3 regions of the Roseomonas sp. SRI_022 genome follow, and region 3 is predicted to be linked to each of the others. Evidence: riboswitches for the same ligand, from Rfam matches in the RefSeq annotation. Region 3 holds a riboswitch; each other region holds the start of a gene.
What was found. A riboswitch is a leader RNA that binds a small molecule or an ion and turns the genes downstream of it on or off. The one in region 3 is predicted to bind S-adenosylmethionine.
Positions count from the first base shown of each region.

Region 1: linked by a shared signal. The riboswitch ahead of AC2YHJ_RS16210 (hypothetical protein) and the one ahead of AC2YHJ_RS18565 (hypothetical protein) in region 3 are both predicted to bind S-adenosylmethionine.
Region 2: linked by a shared signal. The riboswitch ahead of AC2YHJ_RS25420 (hypothetical protein) and the one ahead of AC2YHJ_RS18565 (hypothetical protein) in region 3 are both predicted to bind S-adenosylmethionine.

Region 1 is NZ_JBYCZL010000015.1:51,174-57,628, forward strand. It holds gene AC2YHJ_RS16190 (chemotaxis protein CheB) at 1-1,109, opposite strand, end outside; gene AC2YHJ_RS16195 (response regulator) at 1,384-1,773, shown strand; gene AC2YHJ_RS16200 (exopolysaccharide biosynthesis protein) at 2,171-2,728, shown strand; gene AC2YHJ_RS16205 (carbon-nitrogen hydrolase family protein) at 3,211-4,143, opposite strand; SAM-I-IV-variant riboswitch at 4,486-4,594, shown strand; gene AC2YHJ_RS16210 (hypothetical protein) at 4,592-5,329, shown strand; gene AC2YHJ_RS16215 (hypothetical protein) at 6,193-6,455, opposite strand, start outside.
Region 2 is NZ_JBYCZL010000038.1:27,384-33,838, reverse strand. It holds gene AC2YHJ_RS25445 (ABC transporter ATP-binding protein) at 1-226, shown strand, start outside; gene AC2YHJ_RS25440 (ABC transporter permease) at 223-993, shown strand; gene AC2YHJ_RS25435 (sulfurtransferase) at 927-1,784, opposite strand; gene AC2YHJ_RS25430 (Bug family tripartite tricarboxylate transporter substrate binding protein) at 1,784-2,749, opposite strand; gene AC2YHJ_RS25425 (DUF1194 domain-containing protein) at 2,832-3,452, shown strand; SAM-I-IV-variant riboswitch at 3,493-3,600, shown strand; gene AC2YHJ_RS25420 (hypothetical protein) at 3,640-3,942, shown strand; gene AC2YHJ_RS25415 (2-aminoethylphosphonate--pyruvate transaminase) at 4,031-5,137, shown strand; gene AC2YHJ_RS25410 (Bug family tripartite tricarboxylate transporter substrate binding protein) at 5,169-6,143, opposite strand; gene AC2YHJ_RS25405 (formate--tetrahydrofolate ligase) at 6,274-6,455, shown strand, end outside.
Region 3 is NZ_JBYCZL010000019.1:68,273-74,727, forward strand. It holds gene AC2YHJ_RS18555 (VapE domain-containing protein) at 1-2,279, shown strand, start outside; gene AC2YHJ_RS18560 (hypothetical protein) at 3,421-4,200, shown strand; gene AC2YHJ_RS18565 (hypothetical protein) at 4,614-4,892, opposite strand; SAM-I-IV-variant riboswitch at 5,350-5,458, opposite strand; gene AC2YHJ_RS18570 (DUF4823 domain-containing protein) at 6,104-6,455, shown strand, end outside.

The DNA.
Region 1 (6,455 bases), on a different contig from region 3:
AGACCGTCGCGCGCGCTTGCGACAGCATCCGGGTCGATATCGGAGGCGAAGACTTGTAGCCTGATATCGAGGCCTGTTGCGGCGATCTGTTCCAGAATGAGCATCGCCAGCGAATAGGTCTCCTCGCCCGTGCTGCATCCGGCGATCCAGATGCGAAGGGGACGGTCCGGCGAATGGTTCCGCACCAGGTCCGGCAGGGTGGTCGTCTCCAGCGCGTCAAACACCTTCGGGTCCCGGAAGAAGCTGGTGACGTGGATGTGCAGATCCTTTGCGAGTTCCTCGAGTTCCCCTTCATCGCGCCGGAGCAGGTCCAGGTAGCGATCCAGCGCCCTGCGTTCCATCCCCGCCATCGTCATGCGGCGCTCAATGCGTCGCCGCAGGGTGCCCGGCTTGTAGAGCGCGAAGTCCTGCCCGGTCTTGGCGGCCAGCAGGGCGATGATGTCGGGCAGGCAGTCCTTGTCGGCGGCACTCGGCGGCGTGCGATCGCCCGGACGCAGAAGAATGCTCGGGATCTCAGCCACCGGCAGGACGAGATCGACCGCACCGGTGGCCATCGCGGCGCACGGCATACCGTCGAAGGCGGCCTCGGCCGGATCCTGCGCGATGACGAGGCCACCCTTGTCCTTCACGGCCCGCGCGCCGAGGCTACCGTCCGTCCCGGTGCCGGAGAGGATGACGCAGATGGCGCGCGGGCCATACGCCGCAGCCAGTGAGTGCAGAAGGAAGTCGAATGGCAGGCGCGCACCGTGGCGCGCCTGCGGTGGCGACAGGTGCAACGCGCCGTCCTGGACGGAAAGATAGGTTCCTGGCGGGATCAGGTAGAGGTGGTCTGGCTCCAGCGCCATGCCGTCGGTTGCCTGGCGCACCGCCATTGCAGTGTGTCCGGCGAGCAGGTCGACCATCATGCTCTCGTGCGTCGGGTCGAGGTGCTGGATCAGAATGAAGGCCATGCCATTCCTGGCAGGCAGCGCATCCAGGAGTTTGCGGCAAGCGTCAAGGCCGCCGGCCGAAGCGCCGATGCCGACAACCGGGAAGGCGTCAGGGTCAGTCCTCAAAGGCGGTGATTGCCGCGATCGCGGCTCCGCCGGATGCGGGTCGTGTCCGGCCATTCTCGATTGTCTCTGCTGGTTGCCTCCAATGAAACCAGGAGGGAAGACACCGTAGCACGGCGAGCGCCTTGCGTCTGATCAATCGGTGCGGCCGTTCGATCCGGCTTCAAGGCTCTGCGTAGTTTCCGATGCTTCTAAGCAGGGTGACTGTGCCGCTATTCTCCTCAACGCCGCTTCCAAACGCGCCTGCCGCGCGGCGGGGTGATTGTGCGTTGCGCATGCGATCCAGGCCGCTCCGTGCATGACCGCGGCATAGTTGGAAGGATCGGACGAGGTGTTGAAGGCGAGCCGTGTGCTCATCCTGGAAGACGATGGGATTGTCGGCATCCTGTTGGCGATGGTGCTGAGGGATCTGGGCCATGCCGTCGCCGCCATCGTCGGTAGCGTGGCCGGTGCGCTGGTGGCCGCGGACCGATCTCGCCCCGACCTCATGATCGTCGATGCGCGGCTGCGTGATGGCAGCGGCATCTTGGCTGTCAGGGAGATCATCCGAGCCGGTTTCGTGCCGCATATCTTTGTCAGTGGCGATAGTCGGCGCACCCTTGCGCTGTCGCCAGGCTCGGTGGCGCTCGAGAAGCCCTATCGCGACACCGAACTCGCCGCAGCCATCCAATGCGTTCTCAGCGCTGTTCCCGTTTCCGGCGCGGACCGCGCGAGCCGGTAGGACGGCGCCCGCTGCATACCTAGGGACGCCGCCGGATGCCCGCTTCGCAGCCGTGCATCCCTTACAGGGGTCAGACAACCGCGCCGCACTGGGTCAACCCCGCTCGACGTTTGTGCTGCACATCATGGTACTTGCGTCGATGCATGCAGGCCCCGCCATCAGGTTGATGTCTGATCATGGTGCTTGCCTTAGCCGCCGTAGCAAGACTGTAGGTACGACGCGCTCTTCCAGTCACGGCGCGCAGATGATGTGCTAGTCCGATCGGCGCCCCGTTCACTCTCACATGCAGACGGCCTCCGCCGAGCGGAAAGCGATCCATTGATCCGCTATCGTTCCGCGTGCCTATGCTGGTGCCGCAATGATCCTGCGCCCGCCTACCTCCATCGCTCTGGAGGCCATGCTCGATGCGATCCTTGCCGAGAGGCAGGTAACGCTCAATTGGCTCCTGGAACGCCTGGGCGACCGTTCGTTCGGTATCGTACTTCTGCTCCTGGCAATCCTTGGTCTTCTTCCGGGTGTCTCGGCCGTCGCCGGCATACTGCTGATCGTGCCGGCGATGCAGATGATTCTGGCCCGCGGCAGGCCGATATTTCCCGACCGCGTTGGCGAACGGCATTTCGAGGTACGCAGGCTTGCCAACATGGTCCGTCGCGCGGTGCCTGTCATACGCTGGCTGGAGCGATTCATCCGCCCGCGATGGTATACGCCGTTCGAGGCGACGAAGCGGGTGGTCGGCGGCATCGTGCTTCTCCTCGGCGCCAGCCTTCTTGTCCCTCTGCCCTTGACCAATGTCCTACCCGCTCTGGCGATCACGCTGGTTGCATTCGTCTATCTGGAGGAGGACGGTCTGCTGCTTTGCGCCGCGCTTCTGGCGGCGCTCGCCATCCTCGCAACGACTGGCATCCTCATTTGGGAGACGGCAAGCCCAACGGGTTGGGTGCCGAGTCTTCTCTGAGTGGGGTAGTGCGCGCGGCACCCTAATTCCACGGATCCCTTCGCGCACCGTTCTACACCCGCACCATCTTGGATTGGCCCCGACAAGAATTTCCGAGCTTCGGAAGGTGTCAGGCCATGGCACGGTCCTCGACCATTTCCTTGCGCAGCGAGTGATTGGTGGCAGTTGCCATTCCCACGCCAGTGGCGCGGTTGCCGAGCGGACGCGAGTGGAGACGGTTCGAATCCGGTAGCGTCTCTTCAGCCAAGCACGATGCTGCTCCACCAGACCCCGTTTGCTGCCACGCCAGCGGCCTTAGGTCGCGTGGACAAACAGGCGGAGGGGGGATTCCCATCCGGACGCGGACGTGATTCCACACTGATCTCTGGGATGGAGATCGGCGTTGATCCGCGGACTGCTGACTGACGAGGAACCGCTGACAGCTTCCTTGGCTTCGCTACACTCTCCTCGCTCCGTCTGTGGATCAGGTTTGTCCACGCGACCTAGTCGAATCGAACGGGAGCCTGCTTCTTTCGGTTCACGGTGAGAGTGAAGACGTCGGGTCGGGCATAATGCCCGCTGGCGTCAAACTTTCGCCGCGAGGCTCGCGCCGCCGCCACATCGATCTCGGCGAACAGCAGGCCCTTCTCCCGGCGCATCGGCCCTGCGACGACGCCGCCGAAGGGCTTGTAAACGACGGCGTCGCCCGCGTTGATCCACTCGTCCTTGTTCGGAAAAAGCTCGTCGCGATATGGCACGCCATCGGGGATGTCGGATGCTTCCAACGCCGTCGCGCATCCGACCACCCAGCAGCCGCCCTCGCGCGCGATGTGCTGCATCGTCGCGAGCCAGGTTTCGCCGCTGTCCCACGTCGGGGCGACGTAGATGTCGATGTTCTGCGCATAGAGCGCGTAACGTGCCAGCGGCATGTAGTTTTCCCAGCAGATCAGTGCCCCGATGCGGCCGACCGCGGTGTCCACGACGTTCAGGCCGGAGCCGTCGCCGAAGCCCCAGACCATCCGCTCCGGATTCGTCGGCATCAGCTTGCGGTGGTTGTTCGCAAGCCTGCCGTCCGCGTCGATGATCGCGCAGCTGTTGAACAGCGTGCTGCCGCTGACCGAGCCGTCGACCTCTTGGTAGCCCAGTACGATGACCACCCCATGGTTCTTCGCCGCCTCCAGAAGCGGTCGCAGCCCGTCCCTGCTAAGGTCGACCGAGTTCGACTGTGAGAGGGCGTAGAGCTCATCCGTCTTTCCCATCCCGGCCCCCGGCGGCAGCCGCCAGACGAACGTCGGATAGCCGGGAAGCCATGCCTCCGGAAACACCAGCATGTCGCAGCCCTCCGCTGCCGCCTCACCGACAAGCTCGACCGCGCGCGCCATGGACTTTTCAAGATCGAGGTAGACCGGCGGTTGCTGGACAACTGCAAGCTTCATGTGATCGTTCCGCCGCGCCCCGGGTTGGGGCGAGGGCACCGTACCACGCATGCTGCGCTGCCTTCGCACGCTGCTTTTCCCGGCAACACCACTCGCAGACCCTTCTGCGGGGCATGCTTCGCTTTCCGGCGTCGCTCGTCGGCGGGCGACACGCCCAGAGAAAGTTGGATTCCGGTTCCTACCGCTGCGGGCGAAGGGATTCGAGCCCTCGACCCCAACCGCTCTGGCGAACTTGCACCGTGAAACGTAAGGCCCGACATCACCTGAGCCGTATGATGCCGGCACAGCCCAGCCGCCACTGCACGCTCGCCTTGACCGGTTCCGATCGAGGCAATATCGAGCAACCAGCATCAAGAGAGCGCGGGCAGGCTGCCCGCGCCGCCAACCGGTCCTCCGTCCGGTGGCTCCCATTTCGGGGATGCGGCCCACACGGGCAAAGGAGGCTTCAATGCCCAAGTCGAAGGTCGTCCCGCCGCAATTCTTGCGTCGGGAACTTTGGCGTATCTGTCAGGTGGAACCGGCGGTCGTCGGCGCGAAGGTTGTCTGGCGTGTCGTCGCCACGTGCCGTGAAGTCGCGGCAATGGGCGGCATCTCGGGCTGGCGCGTGCCGCGCGATTTCACGACGCGGACGGAGGCCTGGAGCGCGGTGTCGGACGCGAACAACCCGCCGAGGGATCGGCGCGGGCGGGTCCGTACTCGGTCCACTGAGGCGTGGGTACAGATCACGGACGAGACGCCTTTGCTGCCTCGCACAGCGCGCCGGGCGCGGGCCCCGACGCGAATGCCGACGCCCAAACTGGCGCAAACTGGTCGGACATCGTCTCCCGAGGCTGACACACTTCGTGCTTCCCTGGCCGAGCGCGGCGGCATGTGGACATTCATCGGACTTTGGCGTGGGGACGAGCGCGTGCCGGCGCGCCTGAAGTCGGACCTCTACGGCGCCTTCTGGGAGCTGCGAGCCGGCATTGGCGGCCGGACACGTGTTCCGGCTGGGCCGCGCTCGCGCATCCAGCGCGAACTGGGCCTGCACGAGCGGGAAGAGGTCGCACCGGGCGTGGTGAAGACGCGGAGGGAGAAGACCGATGTCGGTGGCTTCTTCGTGCGCGCCTGGGTCGCGCGGAGGGGATGCAACTGGGGGACCGATGCAGTGCCGGTCACGGACGACGCCGCAGATCGCGAGCGATGAGTGGTAGCGGCTGGAATGGTGAGATCCAAGCCGCCCACCGATTGATCTGGTCGGCTTCGGGGCAGCGTTTGGTTTGATCCGTGCGGGAGCGCTGCCGACAGCGCGCTAGGTTGCGGAGGATTTCCTCCGCTCCGCACTCGGCGTGCGAATGACGCGTGTCTGCTGAGACCGTGCAGGGCGCCCGGCGGGTGAATGCCGTTAACCTCGTCCCGCCTATGCCGTCCATCTCTTGGTATCGAGCCAACGGCGCGCACCCGGCCTCCGCGATGCTGACAGCGTGGGATGGGGTTGGTAGCCGGTGGAGGCATGCTTCGACCCGTCGTCGGCTATGGCCGGGCCTGTCCTTTCGGGCCGCTAGGCCCTCGAAATCGGCGAGAGGAAGCGCAACAAGAAATTCCATTATCAGAACGAATCTGTGTGAGGCCAGTTCGATTTCTGGGGGAGGGCTTGTTTGGAGGCAGTGCCCCCCGGTCGTCCACCCGCCCCCCGGTCAGGGCCGGGTGGGGGGGGGGGTTCGGCACCCCCACTGGGCCCCTTTGTCAGATCCTTGGGGAAGCCCCTGTCGGTGAGCGCCTCACGCGGACCGCGCTGTGGCAAAAGGCGCGGCGAACGATGCGAAGCGGCAGCGATCTATGCGTTGAGGGGGCTGCGCGAGGGGGCTTCGATCGCGAAGTACGAAGAACTGGCGGCAATGTGCGGATCGGTGCATCGCTATGGTGGCCGGTGTAGACGCCAACCAGAAGGTGCCCTTCGTCATCAGCCATTGAACTGGGCTGGCATCGCGGCGCCATCTGAGTGGGACGCTCCTACGAGGATCACCAGGCGTGAGTCGTCAGCGCCGCCAGGCGTAGCTTGACGGCGCGCTAGGCCAGGGGATCGTCCAGAAGCTCGGCTTCATGCTCGGCGGTGGCTACCGCTTCGCCATCGATGACGAACATCCCGTCCTCGACGCGACCGTTCTTCAGGGCTTCGGCCAACATCAGCAGCTCGGCGCGGGACAAACCGTCCAGGACCGACGTCTGGAGATGTTCGATCTTCTGGATGTGCAGCCCGTTCAGGCGGTTTGCCTCCGTCATGGCGTTCACCACGATCCGTCGATCACGGGCGAAGTGCGCCTCGTGAATCA
Region 2 (6,455 bases), on a different contig from region 3:
GGATGGCGGCGCGATCGGGATGCGACGGCTGGCGCTGGTGGCGGCCGCCGCGCTCGCCGGGCCGTCGGATGAAGCGCCGGCGTCACTGCCGCGCATCCCCGCCACGGCGACGGGGCGCGAGGCGCTGGAGGCGATGCTCGCGGCGCGGGCCGAGGCGGCGCTGCTGGTGGATGCGGCCGGCGCCCCATCCGGCGTGGTCGCCCTGCGTGACCTGCTGCGGGCATGAGGCTCGGGCCGCTGCTGCCGGCCGCGTTGTTCGCCGCTGCGCTGCTGGTGCTGCCGCTGTCGGCGCCGGTCTTCGCAGCGCTGTTCCCAGATGTCGCGGAGCCGCTCTACCGCCGCGAGTCATTCCTTGCGCTGGCGCTCAGCCATGGCGCGCTGGTGGTGGCCTCGCTGCTGCCGGCGGCGGCGATCGGCATCGGCCTGGGCATCGCCGCGACGCAGCCCGGCGCGCGGGAGGTGCGCGAGGTCGCGGACGCGCTGGTCGGTTTCGCCCAGGCCGTGCCGCCGGTCGCGGTGATCGCCATCGCTGTGCCGGCGGTTGGTTTCGGCGCGGCGCCGGCGCTGATCGCCCTGGTCTGCTACGCCACGCTGCCGGTGCTGCGGGCGACGACGGGGGCGCTCGCCACAGTGCCTGCGGAGGTGCTGGATGCGGCGCGCGGGGCGGGGATGACGCCGCGCCAGGTGCTGATGCAGGTGGAACTGCCGCTGGCCGCCCCGCCGATCCTCGCCGGGCTGCGCGTCGCCGCGGTGCTGGCGGTGGCGACGGCGGCGGTTGCGGCGGTGGCCGGCGCGACCTGCCTCGGCACGCCGATCATCGCCGGGCTGGTCAATGGCAATCCGGCCTGGGTGGTGCAGGGGGCGCTGCTCACCGGGCTGATGGCCTTCGCGGTGGATGGGCTGCTTGCGGCCCTGGCGCCGCTGGGTCAGCCCGGCCCGGTTTCCATCGGCAGGGATGAGTCGCGTCCCCATTCATCCAGGCTGCCGTCATAGACCGCGAGGTCGGACCAGCCCGCCCGCAGCAGGTTGAAGGCAAGGTTCGAGGCGGCGATGCCGCCGCCGCAATAGGCGATGACGCGGTCACCCTTCGCAATGCCGGCCCGCTCGGCCAGGGCCGCGATGGCCTCGGGGGCGAGGGTGCCGTCGGCGAGCAGCGGCGCGGGCAGGTTGCGCGTCCCTGTGATCCGCCCGGGGCGGTGATAAGGCAGCCCGCCAGTGCCTTCGTGTTGTTCGGCGGACAGGGCGTTGACCACGGTGATTCCGGGCGAGCCGAGGGCGGCGAGCACCTCCGCGCGATCGGCGATTGTCGCTGTGCGCGGCCGCGCCGTGAATGGCCGCGGTGCAGGCGCCGGGGCCGGCGCAAGCCCGCTCTCCACCGGCAGCCCCGCCGCCTTCCAGGCCGCCAGCCCGCCTTCCAGCACCCGCACATGGTCGAAGCCGAGCCAGCGCAGCGTCCAGAAGGTCCGCGTCGCCCAGTTGCCGCCGACGCGGTCGTAGAGGACCACGCGGCTGTCCTCCCCCACGCCATGGGCGCCGAAGGCGGCGGCTGCGGCGTCGGGCGACGGCAGTGCGAAGCGGTAGGGCTTCGTCCGGTCCCACAGCCAGTCCAGCGCGTCGAGGTGCACCGAACCGGGAATGCGCGACTTCTCGAAGGACGCCCGCGCGCTGTCTGACAGCATGGTGGACATGTCCGGTGAGGGGCGCTGGAAGACGCTGCCGTCCAGCACCACCAGGCCCGGCGTGCCGAGTTCCGCCGCCAGCGCGGCCGGGGTGATCGTCAACATCACTCGGGCTGGAAGTTCGCGATGCGGAGAAGTTCGGCGTTGCGCGCCACGTCCTCGACGATGAAGCGTTCGAGCTGCGGCACCGTCTCGGCGACCGGCTCGAAGCCAAGGCCGGTCAGGCGTTCGACAACCGCGGGCTCGCGCATCGCCTCGACGATCACGGCATTCATGCGGTCCACGATCTCCCGCGGCGTCGCGCGCGCCGCCCAGACGCCATACCAGGAATAGAACTCGAAGCCCGGCAGGCCGGATTCCGCCATGGTCGGCAGGTCGGGCGCGAGCGCCGTTCGCTGCGCCGTCGCGATGCCGAGGCCACGCAACTGTCCGCCGCGGATCATCGGCAGCGTGGCCAGCACCGGGTCGAACATCAGCTGCGCGTTGCCGGCCGCAACATCGGTCAGCGCCGGGGCGGATCCGCGATAGCCAACGATCTCGATATTCGCGCCGGTCATGCGGTTGAACTCGATCGACCCCAGATGCCCCGCGGCGCCGAGCGAGGAGGTGGCGAAGGTCCATTTCGCTGGCTCGGCCTTCGCCGCTTCCACGACCTGCGGGATCGTCGTCTGCGGCAGGCGCGGGTTCATCACCAGCACCAGCGGCCCGCGCGCGGTGCGCGCCACCGGGATGAAGTCCGTCACCGGATCATAAGGCGCGTTGCGCATCACATGCCGCGCCATGGGATGAATCGAGGCGGAGCCCATGATGGTGTAGCCATCGGCCGGCGATTGCAGCACCGCCTGGCTGCCGACCGCGCCATTCGCGCCGGGGCGGTTCTCCACCACCACGGTGACGCCGAGCTTCTCCTGCAGCTTCTGCGCCGCGAGCCGCGCCATCGCATCCGTCGCGGCACCCGGCGTGTAGGGCACGACCATGCGGATGGTGCGGTTCGGCCAGGCGCCCTGCGCGACGGCCGGTCGCGCCAGCGCCAGGCCGGCCGCGCCGGTGAGCAGGATCCTGCGGTGCATCGTCAAATCTCCAGGGCTCATCGGCGCCAGCATGCGCACCAACCGGGCGTGCGGCCAACCGCTGCACGTGCGAAAAACGGGCATGGAGAAGGTCGATCTCGCCCTGTGTCTCGCCGTGGATTCGTCTTCCTCCGTGGACTACGACGAGTTCGGCCTCATGCTCGGCGGCTATGCGGCCGCACTCCGCGACGACTCGGTGCAGGCCGCGATCACCGCCGGACCGCGCGGGGCGGTGGCGATCTGCATGATGCAATGGTCAGGGCGCGGGGCGCAGGCGGTCGCCGTGCCCTGGACCCGGCTGGACAGCCCGATGGCGGCCGCGGCCCTCGCCGAGGCGGTGGACAATGCGCCGCGCCTGGTCCCGCCTGGTGCCACCGCGCTGGGGGAGGGGATGGCCGCCGGCCTCGCCCTGCTCGGCGCTGTGCCGGCGGAGGCGAGCCGGCTGGTGATGGATGTCTCGGGCGATGGCCGGCACAACCAGGGACGCCCGCCGGGGCCGGTGCGCGACATCGGCGTGGCCGCCGGGGTCACGATCAACGCGTTGGCCGTGCTGAACGAGGAGCCGGACCTGCTCGACCACTACCGGGCGGAGGTGATCGGTGGGCCGGGGTCCTTCGCGATGCACACGCCCGACTATGCCGCCTTCGCCGAGGCGATCCGCGAGAAGCTGCTGCGGGAGATCGGCGGCGCCGCGATCGCGTGAGCGCGCCCCTTGCCTTTGCCCGCCGCGCATGGCTTTCTGGGCCCTGCATCAAGAGTTGGGCCGGCGCCCAACGCCAACCTGCCTTCCCGGGCAAGGTGGCGCCTCCGAAAGGGGGGATGCGGCCGCTCCGGCAACCAAACGGGAAGCGTCGCCGCGTCAGGTCCGGTCCAGCCATGTGGAGGATCCGATGCTGGACGCGACGCCTGCCCCTGACCTCGATCTACTGCTCGCCCCGGGCGACCAGGCGGAATTCGTTGCCCTGTGTGCCTGGACGACGCGGCTTGGCCGCATCGAGACCTCCTGGCTCTATGTCGTGCTGCACCAGGGCCATGGGCCGTGGACCCATGCCTATCGGGTGGTGCCGGACCGCCGGCCGGGGCATCTCGCGGTGTTCCTCGAACGCGCCGAACCGGGCGACCGCCGGGCTGCGCTGAAGGACTGGCTGCGGGGCCGGGCCGAGGCGGCCGATGGCCGGCGCGCTGCGGACTGACCCTGCCAGCCATGCGCCGGCCCGGGTTGCGCGTGCAGTGCGAGGCGGGGCAGAACCATTGCCATCCCTTCGTCGGAACGGCGACTCCATGCTCCTTCTCATTCCCGGCCCCGTGCAGACCCGGCCCGAGGTCAAGGCGGCCATGGCCCAGGACATCGCCCCCTGGGACCGCGATTTCCAGCGCGTCTATGCCCGCATCCGGGAACGGATCGTCGGCGTGGCCGGCGGCACGCCGGGCGTCCATGCGACCCTGCCGATCCAGGGTGCCGGGCATTTCGTGACCGAGGCCGCGATCCGGACCTTCGTCGCGCCGGGCGCCAAGGTGCTGATCCCGATGAACGGCGCCTATGCCCAGCGCATGGCGCGGCTGGCGCGGGAGGCCGGGCGGATCGTCGTCGAATTGCCGCTGCCCGACACGCGCGGCGCGACGGCTGCCGACATCATGCCTGTGCTGGACGCCGACCCTGCCATCGGCACCGTGGCCATGGTCTACAACGAGACCGGGTCCGGCATCGTCAACGATGCTGAGGGCATCGGTCGCGCGCTGCACGCGGCCGGCAAGCGGCTGATCCTCGATGCCGTCTCGGCCTTCGGCGCGTTGCCCTTCCCGCTGGCCGGCCATCCCGAATGCGACGTGCTGGTCTTTACCTCGGGCAAGTGCCTGGAAGGCATGCCGGGCATCGGCTTCGCCGTGGCGCGCATCGACCGCGCCGAGGCCTGCGCGGGCAATGCCGGGTCCTGGTCGTTCGACCTGTCCGACGTGCTGGCGCATGCGAAGCGGTCGGGCTGGGGGTCCATCCGCTTCACCCCGCCGGTCCAGGCGATCGCCGCCTTCGACGTGGCGCTCGACCTGTATGAGGCCGAGGGCGGCCAGGCGGCGCGGCTCGCGCGTTATCAGGCCAATGTGGGCATCCTGTATGACGGCGTGGCCGCGCTTGGCCTCACGCCCTATCTGGCGCGCGAGCATCAGGGGCCGGTGATCGTGACGATCCACCAGCCCGCCGATCCGCGCTTCGACCTGCAGGTCTTCGTCGAGGCGCTGAAGCGCCGGGGCGTGCTGATCAGCAATTTCTACAACACCAAGGCGCCGACGATGCGCATCGGCGCCATCGGCGCGATCACGCCGGACGACATGCGCCGGGCGGTCGGCGCGATCGGCGCCGCGCTGGACGACGTGCTGCAAAAAGCGGCGTAGAGCGAAGTCGGGGAGGGCCGGGGCCCTCCACCTATTCCGGCCGGATATTCGCCGTCTGCACCACGCGCCGCCAGCGCTCGATCTCGGCACGCTGGAAGGCGCTGTAGTCGGCCGGGCTGTTGGCGACCACGCTGAAGCCGATCTGTTCCAGCCGCTGCACGCTCTCGGGATGCTTCAGCGCCGCGGTCGCCTCGGCGTTGAGCCGTGCCAGGACCGGCGCGGGCACGCCGGCCGGCGCCATCACCGCCTGCCAGGATGTCACCTCGAAATCCGCGATGCCGCCTTCGATGGCGGTCGGCACTTCCGGGAGGATCGGGTGGCGCTGGCGCGACGTCACGGCAATGGCCTTGAGCCGCCCGCCCTGAATGTGCCCCGCGACGGTGCCGAGGTTCTGGAAGGACAACTGCACATTGCCCGCGATCAGGTCGGTCGCCGCCGCCGCGCCGCCGCCATAGGGCACATGCGTTGGGTCGGTCCCCGTCACCTGCTTGAACAATTCCATCGTCAGGTGATCCGAGGACCCGACGCCCGAGGTGGAATAGGACGTGCGCCCCACGTTCGCCTTCAGCCAGGCGACCAGCTCCGCCATGGTCGAGACCGGCACGCGCTGCGGGTTCACCACCAGCACGTTGGGTGTCGTGACGGCGAGCGTGATCGGCGCGAAATCCCGCACCGGGTCGTAGCCGAGGTTCGGGCGCAGCGCGGCGTTGATGGCGAAGACGCCGATCGACCCGACCAGCAGCGTGTGCCCGTCCGGCGTGGCGCGGGCGACGGCGCGGGCGGCGACCTCTCCATTGGCGCCGGGGCGGTTTTCCGCCACCACGGGCTGGCCGACCGTCAGCGCCATGCGCTGGGCGATGACCCGCGCCACGATGTCGGACGGGCCGCCGGCGACGAAGGGAACCAGGATGCTGACGGGTCGGTTCGGCCAGTTGTCCTGGGCCTGGGCGGTGCCCACCAGGGCCGCCGCCGAACCGGCAGCAAGCAACGAGCGGCGATGGATCATCTTGGTTCCTCCGGCATGTTGCCCGGAGTTTATGGCCATCCCGGCCCTGCGCGAAGCCCGGCGCGGCCCTTGCCAGCCTGCGGCACTCCCCGTAAGCGCGGCGGATTACGACTTGAGGGGGGATGAAGGCATGGCGACCGACCTCGACATCGCGCGCGCCGCGACGCTGAAGCCGATCCGTGAGATCGCCGCAAAGGCCGGCATCCCGGACGATGCGCTGGAGCCCTACGGCAAGTACAAGGCGAAGATCGGCCTCGACTTCATCGCCGCCCAGAGGGACCGCCCCGACGGCGCGCTGGTCCTGGTCACCGG
Region 3 (6,455 bases):
TCGAGCCTGACTATCGGGGCGCAACCAAAAACGTGGCTGTGATGGATGGTGGTGATGGGCGCTGCCCGTCGATTTTCTCGCAGGCGCATGGCGGGCGGCGGTTCGAGCTCGGCTGGTCAGCGGAGGACCTTCGCCGGCGGGCGGATGATTGTGTGGCCTTGCTGACCAGGACGCTCGGCACCGAACCGACGCGGTTCGAAATAGTCGAAACAGTTGGCGGTGCGATCGGACAGATGTTCTGGCGCCTGCTGCCCAGCGCGACGCGAGCCGAGGTGGACAAGGCGCTGGCGGGATGCGGTGTCACGCGCCGGGATATCTTTGGTTGGGAAATTGGACAGCACGTCATCGAGAATTTGAAGGGTCTGACACACAGTCTTCGGATCGAGATGGCGGACGGCGGGCTCGACGCACAAGGTAGCCTGCTAAACTTGAATGCGATCATGACGCTGATTGAGGCTGAGGACGCTATCACCTCGGGGCTGGAGCGCGACGGCCTTGTTCTTGGTCTCACGGACGCGCTCGCCGCCTTCTGGGAGGCAGCGGGCTCGAATGCCGAGCGCATCCGGCTCGTCCTTGCCGAGGATCGGACGAGGTCCGAGGAAGCCCGCCGCGGGGCCATGGGCGAGCATCCTGTTTGTCAGCCGCCCATGAGTGATGATCAGGAGGCGGTCAGCGGCGTCGCGAGCACTGCACGGTACGGCGGCGATCCCGAGCCAGATGATGCGCCTCGTGTGAACTGGCTGCTCCCCGGCAACGCCCAGCGGAAGTCAAATCAGCACAACGCGGTAAACGTTCTTCGAAACGGGCTGCGGCTGGATGCCACCAAGGATGGCCCTCGGCTAACGCGCGACACCCGGACGGGCGACATCCTGCTGTCGCGGGTCAGGCGCGGGAGCGAGGCGTGGAAGGCGCTCCGGCTTGGTACTCTGAAGCCGACGTTCATCGAACCGTTGACTGATGTGCCAGTCTGGGTCTGGACAGACGATATCACGAACTCTGCCGTCGGTTGGGCGCAGGAACAGGGCGTCATGGTGTCGCAGGACGTCATGCTCGAGGCCGTGCGCTGGATGGCGAACACGACAATCGCCGATCCCGTTGTGGACTACCTCCATCGTCTGGAGGCGCGGAACATGTGGGATGGAATGCCAAGGCTGGATGGTTGGCTCGTACGGCACGGTGGCGCAGAATCCGGTCCGGTTGGTCAGAAGGCATTGTCCATGACGATGATCGGCGCCGTCGCACGCGCGCTGGTTCCGGCCGAGAGCACCGCCATGGAAGCCGCGAGGCTCGACACCGTGCTGGTATTGGCTGGGGATCAGGGCGGGCGCAAGTCCGCAGCTATCCGCATCCTCGCGCGAAGCTCCCGGTGGCACAACGAAAGCGTGACGGGGAACCTTTCGGACAAGGACAACCTCATGAACATGCACCAGGCGTGGTTCACCGACATCTCCGAGGGCGCGTCCTTGAAGCGGTCGGACGTGACCGCCATCAAGCAGTTCATCACCACGCCTCAGGATCGGATCCGCGTTCCTTATGGGCGTCTGCCTGGACTGATGGTGAGGCGAGGTATCCTGGTCTGCACCGTCAATGACGATGGCGGTGGCTTTCTTGCGGATTCTACCGGATCGAGACGCTTCGTCGTGGTCCAGGTGAAGCGGATCGACACCGACCTGCTGCTGGAGGAGAGAGACCAGCTCTGGGCCGAGGCGGTCGCGCGCTACCGCGCCGGCGAGAGGTACTGGGTTGAGCAGGATGCCCCCGACAACAGCGCCGACGGCGAACTGCGAGATGCTCTGTCCGCGTCAGCCGAAGACCGCCGTGTGAAGACTGGTCTCGAAGAAACCGTTCGGCGTTGGGTTTGCGAAGCGCCAAAGCTATCGCAGGCAGGTCGCATCGCGGCCTGGAACCGGAGGTCCGCACCTTTGATGGTCGTGCCCTCATCGAAGCTGTACGACATGGCGCTGGAGTTCGGCCTAGACCCCGCGAGGGATGCCTTTGCGGTGACGAACATCAGGCGCGCGCTGGTGGCGCTTGGATGGGACGTCGTGCGGCTGAAGTTCCGGCGTGGCGGCGCGCTGGACTTCGCCTATGACGAAAGGGTGTGGCTCTCGAGGCAGGGGCTGCAGATGCGACAGCATGCCCCGATCGCGGACGATAAGTCGGGTGCAAGGGGTCGACGCTTCCGCCGGTGGCTGACTGAACAGCGGGAGCGCGGGGGGATCTACGGCGCTCCGGCGAACGTCGCTGGACAGAAGGAAGAAGAGAGCCCCATGGACTGAGCATCGCGCTGCATGGATCGCCATTGAGGACGAAGATCCTCAATGCCGACGAGGCTGCCGCGACGGACAGCGGCCATGCGGCGCCATCACCGTTGCCGAAGGCGAGCAGCGCATCCTCTCTCCATTGAAGCAGATCGGCCGGTCGCCGCGTTCCGCGGTGCTGGTGGCGAATTCCATCCTGACATCTCGGGGAGGCTAGGCGCGTGGCGCGCGGCTTCCTGCGTCAACCTCATGGCATGCAGCCAATCGAGCAGCAGGAGCAGCGATTGCTCCGCGAGCCTTCGGCCCCGCAATGGACCTTGCACCATCCCAATCCGGCACTGACGTGCCTCAACGTGTTGCTTCAGCACACTGTGGGCCGGGTTGAGGCCGAGCCTGGCCACAGTTGAGGCCGCGTCCCTCCATCACGTATGCCAGGTTTTCTGGGGGTTTCAGCCTTATTTGAGGCTGAGGCCACGGTCGATCTGCGTTTCCCAAACCCCGCGCGTCTGTCCTCGCGGCGGGCGCGCGAGAGCGACAAGCACGGTCATACTTGCCGCCCCCCATCGTATATGCGTGAAACATACTCCCAGCCTCATGGCCTCAAATCAGCTGAACGCCAGGTATTCCTTGGGATACATTGAGGCCACCCGATCGTCGATGTCCGGCCTCAATCCGGCCTCAGCGACAGTGTGTCTGCCGCGGCGCCCGACGGTATGAGGAACCGAAAAGCGCGCGGCGCGCGCGCTCCCGCGGTTCAGGGCGGCAATTCCGACAGCCAGACAGTCTCAGCCCTTCCCGTGTGGGTCCGCACTGGACTGCCACCGCGCCTCCCCGACGTGGACGTTGGCACCCACCCCAAAGCCCCGAAAATATGCGCGTCGGCCAAGGCGCCGCTCGTTGAATGAGCCGAAATGGCCGAGATAATCCGACCTGTGGGCAGTTCGGACCATTGATGCGATCGCCGAACTGGGCAGATCGCCGTCCCATCCGTCAGAGCGCGGCGCGATCCCGTCTCGCCGGTCATGCCCGACCGTCGGTGGGTGGGTGTCGCGGACCAACCCACCTACCCACTCACCTACCTACTGTTATCGAGAACTCTGTGTTCGGCGGCTCGACTATGTGGTATTATATTACCACACACGGAAGGGTCCCGCCGGATATGCCCGCGCTCTACGATCAACGCCTGGAGACCTTTGCATCGTTGCTTGTGTCTGGCCTGTCGGCTGCTTCCGCCTGCCGGGCTTCCGGCTTCTCGAGTACGACAGCCGCGTCCAAGGCGGCACAAATGGCAAAGCGCCCAGAGGTGCAGCAGCGCATCGCGGAACTGCAGGTCACCGCGGCACGTCCTGCGCCTCGGAAGACCTGGCCGCTGGTTCCGCCGGCGCCGCCCGTGGTGCAGCCGGTCGCCCGCGCTGCTGCGGTTGCCCAGGTCGCTCCGTCGCCCTCGCGCGCTGTCGTTGCCAAGGAGCTGAGCCCGCAAGAGCGGGCACCTTCCAGCACCAGCACGTCTCGAACAGCACCCAGTGCTGTCCTCGCCATTGACCCACCGACTCCGCTTCCGAGGATCGACCTCGCTCGAGCAGGGCGCGACGGAGTGAAAGCCTGGAGCATGGCGGTGCTGCACGAGCTCATCCAGGATGCCCACAACGCGCGGGATCGGCGCGCGATTGCAACCGCCTTGTCCGAGGTGTCGAAGATCGCAGGCACCTACGCGCCAACGCGAATGGATCACGTCCACGTCTCCGCTCTCGACGGTCTGACGCGTGATGAGTTGCTCGTCCTGCTCGAGGTGGTGAGCAGCTGCCGGGTATCGACCGATGGATCCCTCGTGATCGACGGCAAGGCGACGAACGTTGAACTGGTTGCATGCGAAGGGCAGAGCGAGTTCGTCGACGACAACCAAGTCGCCGAGGACTACGAGGACAATCCGCTCGACTGAAGCCCGGCTTCCGGCCCCAGTTCGCCGCAGAAGGCAGTAGGCGTCCATACAGGACGCCACATAGATCGCCGAATTGGCGTATATCTGAGGCGTTCTTCGCAATGATGAGCGCAACCCCCTCGCTTAACCCCCTTCTATCGCGGTCATTGCGAGGACGCAGCGCCTCGAACGGCCGCGCGCGGATCCCAAGCCCCGGTTTGGAGGGAGGGAGCTGACCCCAGGGCAGGTCCGTCATCCCCCCCCCCCCCCCCGGGGTGCCCCGGGCGGGGGGCGAGTGGAGTGGCGGGGGATCGACATCTCCAAACGAACCCCGGCCAAAAATCCGCCCGCTCCCTGTTCGCGTCGGTTGAGCAAGCGCCGCCTGCGCTGGAAACCAGCAGCCGGTGACCTCCCCCCGCCCTACCCGCAGCCAATCACCCCGCGCCGTCTGCTGCGTCGTCATCCACGGGCACCGCGTCGGTCCCCCACTTGCATCCCGCCCGCGCGACCCAGGCGCGGATGACGAAGCCAGCGCCGTCGCTTTTCGTCCTGCGCGTCTTCACGACGCCGGGCGCAATCTCCTCGCGCTCGTGAAGCCCGAGCTCCCGCTGGACACGTGATCGCGGCCCGGCCGGAACGCGCGTCCGGCCGCCGATGCCGGTTCGCAGATCCCAGAACGCACCATAAAGATCGGACTTCAGGCGAGCCGGCACGCGCTCGGTCCCACGCCAGAGCCCGGTGAATGACCACACGCCGCCGCGCTCGGCCAGGGATACACCAAGCGCCTCTACCTCAGGACACGATGGCCTGGCAGCGGACGCCGATCGTGGTTTCGGCATCCGCATCCGGGTTCGTGGCGGGGGCACTTCGCGCGGCTGCAGGGTCATCTCATCCGTGGTCTGGATCCACACCTCAGTCCTCCACGGACGGATCCGCCCACGCTTATCCCTCGGTGGATTGTTCGCCTCCGTCACCGCGCTCCACGCCTCGATCCGCGTCGTGAAGTCACGCGCCACACGCCAGCCCGAGATGCCACCCTTGGACGATGACTCAGGGCGCGTTGCCACGACACGCCATACGACTTTCCCGCTGACGACTGCTGGCTCCACCTGACAAGAGCGCCAAAGATCCAGGCACCGAACGTGTGCCGGGACGACTTTCGACTTGGCCATGGAAAGCCTCCTTTGCCCGAGAGGGCCGCATCCCCGAACTGGGAGCCACCGGACGGAGGGCCGGTTGGCGGCGCGGACAGGCTGCCCGAGCTCTCTTGATGCTGGTATGGCCACTATGGGGTTGATCGAATGCCGTCAAGGGAAGCAAGCAATGGCAACTGCGGCCGCGCCGACTCTGGCGTACCGGCTCTATCGCGCGGCCTAGACCAGCCACTGCCCGACGCAAGCTGCCGGATCTCGTTCAATGACGAGCTCGGTGCCTCTAGCCCCCCCCCCGCTGGCATCACCCTGGGGGCAGGTGGAGGGTTGGTGGCCAGCGCCCCCAATCGACCACCTTCGTGAATGCTGAGCAGCCATGCGGCCGTCGGCGCTTGCGTACCGTACCGTTCCGAGCAGACAAAGCCGCGCAGTCGCCGCCCTAAGCCATATCCCCCGCCCCCCCCCCGCGACAACGCAGCTGAGCATCGGGGTCGGGTTTCTCGGTTTGAATCCCTAACGCGCAGCGATGGGAACCGGGAACGGTAATTCTCTGGACCCCGACCGAAGCCGAGGATTGGCCACCGGTTCTGTCCGACTGCCGCGCACACTGCCACGGTCGTGCACCGGGGCGCGACACGCGCGCTGATTGGGCAACTTCTGCCCGCCGATGGTCCTTCTCCTCAAAGCCGTAGTGAGCAAGGTTCGGCGACTTCACTCCCAAGCGCGCCATTGCAATACTGCGCCGAACCTGTCTCGGATCAGGATTCGACGTAGTGCCGGCTCCCGTCCAACTTCTTTCCCGTCGCATCGCTCCACTGGCCGCAGCCGCTCTCGTCGCCGGGTGCGGCAGTGCGCAGCAGGCAACGACCCTCACGGCTCAGCAATCGCGCCTCGACCGCAATCGCAGGTTCTTGGTTACGGTGCCGCCGGATGGCCGATACGGAGAGACCACCTACGCTGGCTCCGGCGATTCCACCGCACGCGCCCTCCAACCGGCATTGATGGAACATGCAGCACGCGTGGACTTGGGCGGTGCCGCCGTCTCTCAGGATGCTGCTTTCGCGGCAGCGCGCGCCGCTCAGGCCGACTACCTAGTCTTCCCGCTCATTACCCATTGGGAAGACC